One region of the Phytobacter palmae genome, then DNA from elsewhere that is predicted to be linked to it. Evidence: predicted binding sites of a transcription regulator. Region 1 holds the regulator's gene; each other region holds the start of a gene.
What was found. Region 1 encodes PhoB, which activates phosphate uptake and scavenging genes when phosphate is short. Its sites were predicted from a motif close to CTGTCATAAAACTGNCNNAT; they were not measured.
Positions count from the first base shown of each region.

Region 1 (2,207 bases):
GATAACGCAGCAGGTTGAGGATGTTTTGCCCGTTATCGTCCGGCCAGCGTAAATTCAACAATTGCTGCGCCAGACCATTACACCAGAAAATCGCCCCCTCTTCGGTAATCATCACTAACGCATCAGGTAGCGACTCTGCGCCGCTACGAAAACGTTTGATCAGATTACCCAACTCGCGACGGCGTTTTTTGTTGCGCATCTGCATCTGGTGCAGACCATAAAGCAGCGGTTCCCAGCTTCCCGTCCCCGGTGGAGGAGTCATACTTTTATCGACCCACAACCACCAGGAAAGACGCATTAAGTTCCAGAAATGCCAGGCCAGTAACCCGGTGACCGCCGCCAGTAAAAACCAGGGCAGATAACCAAAGAAAGCGCCGAGCAGCGCGGCAGGTAGACAACAAAGGATGAGTTCGAGTACCAGCCTTTTCCATGACAGCCGTTCCAGCACGCGTCACGCTCCTTTCAGATTTTAGAAACGGGTCGAGAAACGATAACCCGTGCCGCGAACGGTTTGAACCATACGATCGTGGCCGCTGTGTTCCAGCGCTTTACGCAGTCGGCGAATATGAACATCCACCGTGCGGTCTTCTACATACACATTCGTTCCCCAGACATGATTCAGCAGCTGTTCGCGGCTATAAACACGCTCAGGATGGGTCATAAAGAAATGCAGTAGCTTAAACTCCGTCGGCCCCATGTCGAGGGGATTTTCCCCGGTCATCACACGGTGGGAGCTCGGATCAAGGCTCAGCCCCTGCATTTCAATGACTTCTTCTACCGCCATCGGGGAGATACGGCGCATGACGGCTTTAATGCGTGCCACCAGCTCCTTCGGCGAAAAGGGCTTAGTTATATAATCGTCCGCGCCCGTCTCAAGTCCGCGCACGCGGTCCTCTTCTTCGCCACGAGCGGTCAACATCATCACCGGGATATCGCGGGTCATCGCTTCACGCTTGAGGTGTTTAATGAACTGAATACCTGAGCCACCTGGCAGCATCCAGTCGAGCAAAATCAGGTCGGGCCAGGGTTCATTAAGTTGGTTCACCGCGCTGTCATAATCTTCCGCTTCGACAGGTTGAAAGCCGTTTTGTTCGAGCACGAAGCACACCATCTCACGGATTGGCGCTTCGTCTTCTACGACCAGAATGCGTCTTGCCATAATTTGCCCTGTTTAATTTGAGTCATCAGCTAAGTGCGGCGCCATTATGCGTCACTTTTGTGACAGATTTATGAAACAAATGACCAACAGGTGACCCAAGCCTTTGTTTTATGACAGTGGGAAATTCTTTCACTGGCGGCTCGAGTGTCCCTGAATGTTATAATCGCGTTTACGCTTTTTTGCCACGGAACCGCTATGCGCATCCTTCATACTTCGGACTGGCACCTGGGTCAGAACTTCTACAGTAAAAGCCGCGCCGCTGAGCACGACGCCTTCCTCACCTGGCTACTGGCCACCGCTGAGGAGCATATGGTCGACGCCATTATTGTTGCTGGCGACATCTTTGATACTGGCTCCCCACCCAGCTATGCGCGTGAGCTTTACAACCGTTTTGTGGTGAAATTGCAGCAAACGGGGTGTCATCTGGTAGTACTGGCGGGGAATCATGATTCAGTAGCCACCCTTAATGAATCGAAAGATATTCTCGCGTGGCTAAAAACTACCGTTGTCGCCAGCGCGGGCAGCGCGCCTTTTTATTTGCCGCTGCGTGATGGCTCGCCCGGTGCGATTTTCTGCCCGGTGCCCTTTTTACGTCCGCGCGACATCATGACCAGCCAGGCGGGACTCTCCGGGCAGGAAAAACAGCTACATTTGCTGCAAGCCATCACCAATTACTATCAGCAGCAATACCAGGCCGCCTGCGAATTACGCGGTGACAGAGTGCTGCCGATAATCGCCAGCGGGCATCTGACCACCGTTGGCGCCAGTAAAAGTGACGCCGTTCGTGACATCTATATCGGTACGCTGGATGCCTTCCCCGCGCAAAACTTTCCGCCTGCGGATTACATCGCGCTTGGCCATATTCACCGTCCGCAAAAGCCAGGCGGACACGAGCATATCCGCTACAGCGGCTCGCCTATCGCCCTAAGCTTCGATGAAACCGGAAACAGCAAATATGTCAATCTGGTGACATTTGCAGCAGGAAAACTGGCGGATGTGACAGCGCTGGAAGTCCCTGTTACACAGCAAATGGCGGTCATTAAGGGCG
Region 1 is NZ_JBCIVJ010000001.1:467,847-470,053, forward strand. It holds gene phoR (phosphate regulon sensor histidine kinase PhoR) at 1-448, opposite strand, end outside; gene phoB (phosphate response regulator transcription factor PhoB) at 470-1,159, opposite strand; gene sbcD (exonuclease subunit SbcD) at 1,355-2,207, shown strand, end outside.

Region 2 (2,207 bases), 240 kb from region 1:
AGGCCACTTCTTGCCGTTCCAGCACGCCGTTGAAAGCTTCCGCCAGCGTTTGCAGTTCATCGGGAAGGGTTGTGGTATCGAGGCGCTGACCGTGATCGCCAGGGGCAAGTTTGTGCGCCTGTTCGCTCATGGTATTCACCGGACGCATACCAAACCTCGCAATCATAAAACCCAGCACGGCAACCAGCATCACCCCGAGGGCGGTAATCAGTAACAGCGTGCGGGTGAACTCCTCCAGCGTGCCCATATAAGGGGTGGAATCAATAGCAATCACATAGCGAATTGCCGGGCGTTCGCCGCTTGCCGGAATTAACTTAACGAGGATAAAGAGTGAACAGGACTCTTTTGTGGCCCCCGGCGCTTCGCTAAATCCGTCGGCAAGCGTCGACCAGTTGACCCCTTGCGGTGGCTCACCCCCCACCTGAAAGCGGGGATCATCACTGAGAACCCAGTATTTGACGCGCCCGCCTTCCGCAGTGGCCATGTCGGCGAGCTTAGTGGGTAACATTTGCCAACTGTGCAGGGTGGTGCGGGAAAGTAGCCACGGCTCCATCAGGGACTCTCTGAACAGCAGCTCGTTGTACATCTGTTTTTGCAAGGATTCATGCAGGGTACTGCGCAGCAGAAAACCAATCGCTGAGACGATCAGTACTGAGGCGAGGGCAAACATTAATGCAAGGCGTCCTGAAATCGAACGTTTGAGCATAGACTGACTCTATTTAGCGGGGCTCTCGGGCCGAGTTTCAAGGACATATCCCATGCCCCGGACGGTATGCAGCAGTTTAACGGGGTAGGGGGCATCTACTTTGGCTCGCAGGCGTTTTATCGCCACCTCCACCACATTAGCATCACTATCAAAATTCATATCCCACACCTGTTCCGCAATCATCATTTTGGAGAGGATTTCACCTTTATGGCGGGCGAGCAGGCTCAGCAGGGCAAACTCTTTGGCCGTCAGTTCAAGGCGGTCTCCGGCGCGTGTAACGCGGCGGGCCAGCAGGTCGAGATGTAAGTCGTGGATCTGCAACTGCGTGGTGTCGGCACCATCGCTGGAGCGACGACGCAGCAATGCCTGAATGCGGGCGACCAGCTCAATGAGGGAAAACGGTTTGGGCAGATAATCATCCGCCCCCTGGCGTAGCCCTTTAACCCGTTCATCGACGGAACCACGGGCAGAAAGCATCAGCACTGGTGTATTTTTACTGGCGCGTAGCCCTTTTAATACGCTGTAACCGTCAAGGCCTGGCAACATGACGTCGAGGATGATGGCGTCATAGTCAAATTCAACCGCCAGATGCAATCCTTCGGTACCGCTGGCGGCGACGTCAACGGTAAAACCCAGTTCGCTGAGCGCACGATAGATATATGACGAGGTTTTTTCCTCATCTTCAACCAGCAGAAGTCGCATGGCAGCTCTTCCTTTGTCACGACGGACAAATGTGATGATGAAAGCGATTTTATCGTGTTCTTGCCAACAGCTGGCTGACATTTTACTGACATTTTTGTCAGCTTGCGCCAGAAGAGAGCGGCGAGAAGTGGCGACAAGGTCCATACCGACGAGGACGGACTGCGATAAATTGCAAAATATCAATCTACGGACAATCAGGAGGAAATTGAATTACCCGATGTCAGGTATTTTTGGTATAACAACTTTTCCATTCTTGTCAGACATCTCCCCGGCAGGAGATGTCATCTATGCTGAGGGTACGTTATGGCCTCCTCTGAGACAACCCGGACGCAAACGCCACGGGAAAACGTGAGCGGTTCCGGGCGAATTTCCGGGTTGGCGTTGCTGGTTGCCAGCGCGTTTTTTATGGAGTTTCTGGATGGCACGGTCATTGCGACTGCCCTGCCGGACATGGCGAAAGCCTTTGGCGTTTCTGCCATCGATTTGAATATCGGTATTAGTGCCTATTTGCTGACGCTGGCGATGCTGATTCCGGCCAGCGGCTGGGTCGCGGAACGTTTTGGCGCGCGGACGGTTTTTAGCCTGGCGTTGTTAATTTTCACCGTGGCGTCTCTGTTTTGCGGCCTGACAAATAATGTCACCGGATTTGTGCTGATGCGCGTCCTGCAAGGGGTGGGCGGCGCCATGATGGTGCCGGTGGGGCGTCTTGTCGTCTTGCGAACCACGCCAAAAGAACAATTGATTAAAGCCATCGCTACGTTGACCTGGCCCGCACTGGTCGCGCCAATTATTGGCCCGC
Region 2 is NZ_JBCIVJ010000001.1:228,577-230,783, reverse strand. It holds gene AAIG39_RS01135 (heavy metal sensor histidine kinase) at 1-706, opposite strand, end outside; gene AAIG39_RS01130 (heavy metal response regulator transcription factor) at 716-1,408, opposite strand; gene AAIG39_RS01125 (MFS transporter) at 1,712-2,207, shown strand, end outside.
Region 2: a site for PhoB is predicted at 1,483-1,502, ahead of AAIG39_RS01130 (heavy metal response regulator transcription factor). Genes of this name have one in related genera too.

Region 3 (2,207 bases), on a different contig from region 1:
CATCATTTCCAGATCAAACTGGGTACGCTGGGTCAGCCGCTGCTCTTCGAGCAGCTTATTATTCTCCAGTAGCACCTTGCGGCGTTCGACCAGCTCGTCTTTGATCTCCTCCATCGCCTGAATGATGCGCTCGCGTGGCGTGACGTAGTGGGTTTTGGGGTAGACGGTAAAGCGCTGGATGGTCGACTCAACGTGCCCGGTCAGCGGGTCAAACAGCGACAGCCGCTCCACTTCCTCATCAAACAGCTCAACGCGCAGGGCGATATCGTCCGATTCCGCCGGGAAGATATCGATCACCTCGCCTCGCACGCGAAAGGTGCCGCGCTGAAACGCCTGGTCATTGCGGGTGTACTGCAACTCTGCCAGACGACGCAGTATGGAACGCTGATCGATGATCATTCCTTTTGTCAGATGCAACATCATCTTCAGGTAGAGATCCGGATCACCCAGACCGTAAATCGCGGAGACCGATGCCACCACAATGACATCCCGACGTTCCAGCAGCGCCTTGGTTGCCGACAGACGCATCTGCTCGATGTGTTCGTTTACCGACGCGTCCTTTTCAATAAACGTGTCCGAACTCGGTACATAAGCTTCCGGCTGATAGTAGTCGTAATAGGAGACGAAATATTCCACGGCATTTTCCGGGAAGAACTCTTTCATTTCGCCATAGAGCTGTGCGGCAAGGGTTTTGTTCGGCGCCAGCACCATCGTCGGGCGCTGTAGATCCGCAATCACATTCGCCACGGTGAACGTCTTCCCTGAACCGGTCACGCCCAGCAAAGTCTGATGAGCCAGACCGTCTTCGAGACCCTCTTCCAGGCGACGAATTGCTTCTGGCTGATCGCCGGAGGGACGAAAAGCGGAATTCAGTTTGAATGGTTTACTCATGGACGGCTACCTGATGAAGGAATGAGCGGGCAGGAAAGTAATTTTACTCACCACAGCGAGATTTGCCAATAAAAAATACTGGATGTAAAAACAGTAGCGCAATCAGGAATATCTTCTACTCACAGCCAGAGTACGAGGAGCACACCTCGAAAATCACTCCTGACGGTACAAAACACCAGCAAAAGCGGGTTATCCCCAGAACATTTCCTTTTTTAACACTTGTCAAGCTTAGCAATGAAAGTTTTATGGCAGTGGGTGACAGATTTCTTACAAGGATTGCTTTTATTTAACTAATTAAAAAATAAAGAAATATTCCAAAAGACGCCTTTCGCAGCAATTCAGGCGCAAGCCGCGTGTTTACTCGCTTCTCGCACTTTTTCTAACTCTAATGCACAAGGTTATCCACAGGAATAGTGGATAACTGCTTCCAGCCCATATGCCTCGCCAGTCGCCTGAAACGGCTTCCGGGTCTCTTTGAGGGCAGTAAAAATTTTTTCTCGCTTTTTTTTGCAGAATATCTGCTAACGAAACGGCGAATTATCGTGCGATCATGCTCACATTTCATCGATCAAATGCACCATTTCCTGCCAGCCCCGGCACTGTCAAAGAGCATATATTTTCGTCTGCCAGGCGCAAAACGCGCTTTAACTCTCTCATTGATCGGCGGGTTCCGAAAAAAAGCTTGTTTTCATGTTCTGGCAAGCCTTTTGCACTGAACTGAATAACAACCTCTCTGTCACCCGATCAGAGATAAGGAGCGAACCGTGTTGAGCTTACGTGCAGTTAATCAGTATTACGGCAATCAACATACGCTATGGAATGTCGACCTCGACCTCGCCCCCGGCGTATGCACCTCTGTTATCGGCCTTCCAGGGATGGGCAAAACGACGCTTATAAATTGCATTACCGGTTATCTGCCCGTTGAGAGCGGTAGCATGGTCTGGCAAGAGGCAGGAGGGCCCCCCAGGGATCTACTCAACTTGCAGGCGGAGCATCGCAGCGCAATGGGTATAGGCTATGTTCCTCAGGACAGGCGAATATTTTCGCAAATGACCGTCGAGGAAAATCTGCATATCGCTATGCTCGCCTGTGGAGAGCCCCGCAGTACCGTCAATCGGGAGGTCTATGACCTGTTCCCCGACTTGTATGGGCTACGTCAGGTGAAAGGCGCAGGGCTGTCTGAGGATAATCAGCATCAACTGGCGATGGCTCGCGCCCTCGTCAATCGCCCGCGGCTGCTGATTCTGGACGAACCCACGCGCGGGCTTGGACAGGCATTTATCCATAAACTCGGCAATTTACTTGTCCGGCTCAAC
Region 3 is NZ_JBCIVJ010000042.1:17,016-19,222, reverse strand. It holds gene uvrB (excinuclease ABC subunit UvrB) at 1-891, opposite strand, end outside; gene AAIG39_RS25050 (ABC transporter ATP-binding protein) at 1,656-2,207, shown strand, end outside.
Region 3: a site for PhoB is predicted at 1,124-1,143, ahead of uvrB (excinuclease ABC subunit UvrB). Genes of this name have one in related genera too.